DNA from 2 places in the Aquipseudomonas alcaligenes genome. Region 2 is predicted to be linked to the other one. Evidence: predicted binding sites of a transcription regulator. Region 2 holds the regulator's gene; the other holds the start of a gene.

Region 1 (2,353 bases), 1.1 Mb from region 2:
TTGTAGGTGCCCGGCGGCATGAGATTGCCGCTGGAATCCTTGCCGTCCCACATGAAGCTGACGTTGCCGGCGGCCTGCTGGCCGAGGTTGACGCGGTTCACCACCTTGCCGGCGCTGTCGTAGACGTTGACGTAGACGTTGCTGCTGGTGACCGGCAGGACCAGGCTGCCCTTGAAGGTCTCGCTGGTATCCACCACCGCCTTTTCGCTCGGCACTATCACCTTGCGGCCGACCAGGGAGGATGCCTGCAGGGCCTGCGAGGACTGGTAACCGGACAGCAGCGACTCCATGCGGGTGTTGAGCTGTTCGATGCCCTCGACCTGGCTGAACTGCGCCAGCTGGGCGATGAACTCGCCGTTCTCCTGGGGCTCCAGCGGGTTCTGGTTATTCAGCTGGGCCACCAGCAGTTCGAGGAACTCGTTCTTGCCAAGCTCCTTGTTCTGGGTGCTGTCCTGCTTGATCTGGTACTGGTCCAGTACGGAACCGACGCCACTGACACTCATTGTCTCGCTCCTCGTTCGCCGCTTACTGGCCCAGGGTCAGCACGCGCTGCATCATCTGCTTGGCGGTATTCATCATTTCCACGTTGGTCTGGAAGGCACGGCTGGCGGAGATCATGTCGGCCATTTCCTCGACCACGTTGACGTTCGGGTAGTACACGTAGCCCTTGTCGTCCGCCGCCGGGTGGTTCGGCTCGTAACGCGGGGTCAGGCTGCTCTGGTCCTCGACCACGCCCAGCACCTGCACACCACGCCCGGCCTGGTCCTGGTCGGCGAACAGCGAGCCGCGATCACCCTCCAGGCTCGACTCGAACACGGTGGCGAACACCGGGTGGCGCGCGCGATAGGTCTGCTCGATGCTCGAGGAGACGGTCTCGGCGTTGGCGATGTTGCTGGAGATGGTATTCAGGCGAGTGCTCTGGGCGCTCATGCCGGTACCGGCGATGTTGAAGACACTGGCGAGTGACATGTTCGTGATCTCCCTTATTCGCCGCGCAGGGCGCTGACCAGCCCTTTGAACTTGCTGTTGAGAAAGGTGAAGCTGGCCTGGAACTGCACCGCGTTCTCGGCGTAGTTGGCTTGCTCCTGCTGCATGTCGACGCTGTTCTGGTCGATGGACGGATGGAACGGGGTGCGGAAGCGCAGTGCCGGATCGGCCAACTGGATGCCGTCGGCGGCAATGTGCTGGCTGTCGGTGCGGCTCAGGCCGAAGGTCTTGCCACCCTGTTTCTCGTTCTGCTCGGCGAGCACGGCGGCGAAGTCCAGGTCACGGGCCTTGTAGTGCGGGGTGTCGGCGTTGGCGATGTTGTTGGCCAGCACTTCGGCACGCTGAGCGCGGAAGCTGAGGGCCTTTTCGTGGATGCCGAGTGCTTTGTCGAAACTGATACTCATGACCTGGAACCTTTGCCGTGTGGGCGTCGTGCCAGACATTCAGCAAAGGCTGTGCCAATTTTATTTATCTTTATTTTTCAATGATTTAGAATCTTGAAAGCCATCTAGGGAGCGGCAAGCGGCAAGGCTTTTCCGCTTTCGCGGTGACAAGCGGCAAAGCCGGCAATGCCCTTTGCCGCCCCAAAAGAAAACGGGAGGCCATTGGCCTCCCGTTGCACGTCCCAGGCGGGATCACTTCACCTTGTAGATGATCCCCGGGCTGCACTGGACCATCTGGTACAGGTCCGGCAGGCCGTTGAGCGCCTCGGAGGCGCCGAGGAACAGGTAGCCGCCCGGCTTGAGGGTGGCATGGATGCGGGTGAGGATGTCCTTCTTCACCTCGGCGGAGAAGTAGATCAGCACGTTGCGGCAGAACACCACGTCGAACTTGCCGAGCGCGGCGTAGCTCTCCAGCAGGTTGAGCGGGCGGAACTCCACGCGACTCTTGATCGCCGGCTTGACCACCCAGCGCCCCGGCCCCTTGGGATCGAAGTAACGCTGCAGGCGCTCCTGCGACAGGCCGCGGCCCATGGCCAGGCTGTCGTACTCGCCGGACTTGCAGGCCGTCAGCATCGACGGCGACAGGTCGGTGGCGACTATCTGCACGCCGGCCTTGAGCTGGCCCAGGTTGGTCTTCTCGAACTCGTCGATGGTCATCGACAGCGAATAGGGCTCCTGCCCGGAAGAGCAGGCCGCCGACCAGATGCGCAGGCGCTGGCTGGGATTGGCCTTGATCAGCTCCGGCAGAACCCGGTTTTTCATCACCTCGAAAGGATAGGTATCGCGAAACCACAGGGTCTCGTTGGTGGTCATGGCATCGACCACCTGCTCGCGCAGACCGCCGCGCGGCTGGGCCTGCATCTTCTGCACCAGCTCGCCGAGGCTCTTGATGCCCTGCTGCTCCATCAGCTTGTTGAGGCGAC
Region 2 (2,353 bases):
AGTCTACCGCCGCATCCAGGTGCAGCACGGCACTGATCGGCGCCTGGCAGCCCGGCAGGCGGCAGTGTGGAATGGCGATGCCGTTGCCGAAGCCGGTGGAGCCGAGCTTCTCGCGGGCGATCAGGTTTTCGAAGATGTCCTGGCCGTCCAGATCGGGGAGATCACGGGCCACCAGGTTGGCAATCTGTTCGAGTACGCGTTTCTTGCTGCCCCCCGGCACGTTCACCAGGGAACGGCCGGAAGTCAGGATGGTTTCGAGTCGGATCATGAGGGAGGGTATGTCAGCGAGCCGTGGCGCCTTGCAGGCGGCCCAGCTGCTTTTCCTTGTGTTTGATCAGTTGGCGGTCGAGTTTGTCGGCCAGCAGGTCGATGGCGGCATACATGTCTTCGTGTTCGGCGTTGGCGACCACCTCGCCGCCGGCGATGTGCAGGGTCGCTTCGATCTTCTGCTTGAGCTTCTCGACCTCCATGGTCACCTGCACATTGGTGATCTTGTCGAAATGGCGCTCCAGTCGGCTGAGCTTCTCACCGACATAGTCGCGCAGGGCGTCGGTCACATCCAGTTGATGTCCACTGATGTTGACTTGCATACCGCTTCTCCTTGTTGCCTGGTGTAAGAGACAGGCTATCGGGCCTGCCGCCGTAACACGTTGGCTGGGAGGGCTGGTGCACTGCGGGCCGTAGTTCCCCCGTGCAGGGTATCCGGCGCTCGGTACGGTGGTGCAGAAGCCTTCCGCTCAGGGCCGCTTACATCAGTCGCTTGCGTTCGCTGGACGGCGCGATGCCGAGGGACTCGCGGTACTTGGCGACGGTGCGGCGGGCTACCTGAATGCCCTGTGCTTCCAGTAAACCAGCGATCTTGCTGTCGCTCAACGGCTTTTTCGCGTTTTCCGCGGCCACCAGTTTCTTGATGATGGCGCGGATCGCGGTGGACGAGCATTCGCCGCCCTCGGAGGTGCTGACGTGGCTGGAGAAGAAGTATTTCAGCTCGTAGATGCCGCGCGGGGTGTGCATGAATTTCTGCGTGGTGACCCGCGAGATGGTCGACTCGTGCATGCCCACCGCCTCGGCGATGTCGTGCAGGACCAGCGGCTTCATGGCCTCGTCGCCGTATTCGAGGAAGCCGCGCTGGTGCTCGACGATCTGCGTCGCCACCTTCATCAGCGTCTCGTTGCGGCTCTGCAGGCTCTTGATGAACCAGCGCGCCTCCTGCAGCTGGTTGCGCATGAAGGTGTTGTCGGCGCTGGAGTCGGCGCGTTTGACGAAGCCGGCATACTGCGGGTTGACGCGCAGGCGCGGCACTGCCTCCTGGTTCAGCTCCACCAGCCAGCGCTCGTTGTGCTTGCGCACGATGACGTCGGGCACCACGTACTCGGGCTCGCTGGCCTCGATCTGCGAGCCGGGGCGCGGGTTGAGGCTCTGGATCAGCTCGATGACCTGGCGCAGTTCGTCCTCTTTCAGCTTCATGCGGCGCATCAGCTGGCTGTAGTCGCGGCCGCCGAGCACATCCAGATGCTCGCTGGCCAGGCGCTGCGCCTCGGCCAGCCAGGGCGTGTCGGCGGGTAGCTGGCGCAGTTGCAGGAGCAGGCATTCGCGCAGGTCACGTGCGCCGACGCCGGCGGGCTCGAAGTGCTGGATGCGGTGCAGCACGGCCTCGACTTCGTCGGCCTCGATGTCCAGCTGCGGGTCGAAGGACTCGACGATTTCGTCGATGGATTCCTCCAGGTAACCCTGGTCGTTGATGCAGTCGATGATGGTGACGCCGATCAGCTTGTCGGTGTCGGACATCGGCACCAGGTTGAGCTGCCACAGCAGGTGGCTCTGCAGGCTCTCGCCGGCCGAGGTGCGGGTGGTGAAGTCCCACTCGTCGTCATCGCTGGAGGGCAGGCTGCTGGCGCTGGTCTGGTAGACGTCTTCCCAGGCGGTATCGACCGGCAGCTCGCTGGGGATGCGGTCGTGCCACTCGCCGTCCTCGCCACCCTCGGTGTTGTTCACCGCGACGGTGCTGTCCTGGAAGCTGGAGCTGTCCTGCTGCGCCTGGGTGTTCTGCTCGGCGCCGTCGGCCATGGGGTCGGAGTTGTCGAAATCCTCGCCGTCTTCCTGGCGCTCCAGCATGGGGTTGGATTCCAGGGCTTCCTGGATTTCCTGCTGCAGATCCAGGGTGGAGAGCTGGAGGAGTCGGATGGCCTGTTGCAGCTGCGGAGTCATCGTCAGCTGCTGGCCCATCTTGAGGACTAGCGACGGTTTCATGGTGTGGGGCTGGGTACCTTGTTCACTTGCCGGCGCGCGGCGCCATCCACTGCAGGGCGGCGGGCCGCCCTAGGAAGCAAATTATATGCCTGACCTTGAATGA

The links. The regulator sigma-54, encoded in region 2, starts transcription at its own class of promoters, with help from an activator protein. The targets are predictions, from matches to a motif close to ANTGGCATNNANNTTGCTNT.
Region 1: flgB (flagellar basal body rod protein FlgB) is a predicted target of sigma-54. The motif match lies at 1,431-1,450, and genes of this name have one in related genera.

Annotation. Positions count from the first base shown of each region.
Region 1 is NZ_CP154874.1:141,532-143,884, reverse strand. Features, by position in the region: gene flgD (flagellar hook assembly protein FlgD) at 1-503, opposite strand, end outside; gene flgC (flagellar basal body rod protein FlgC) at 526-969, opposite strand; gene flgB (flagellar basal body rod protein FlgB) at 984-1,391, opposite strand; gene cheR (protein-glutamate O-methyltransferase CheR) at 1,623-2,353, opposite strand, start outside.
Region 2 is NZ_CP154874.1:3,116,079-3,118,431, forward strand. Features, by position in the region: gene ptsN (PTS IIA-like nitrogen regulatory protein PtsN) at 1-268, opposite strand, end outside; gene hpf (ribosome hibernation-promoting factor, HPF/YfiA family) at 282-590, opposite strand; gene AAG092_RS15035 (RNA polymerase factor sigma-54) at 748-2,250, opposite strand.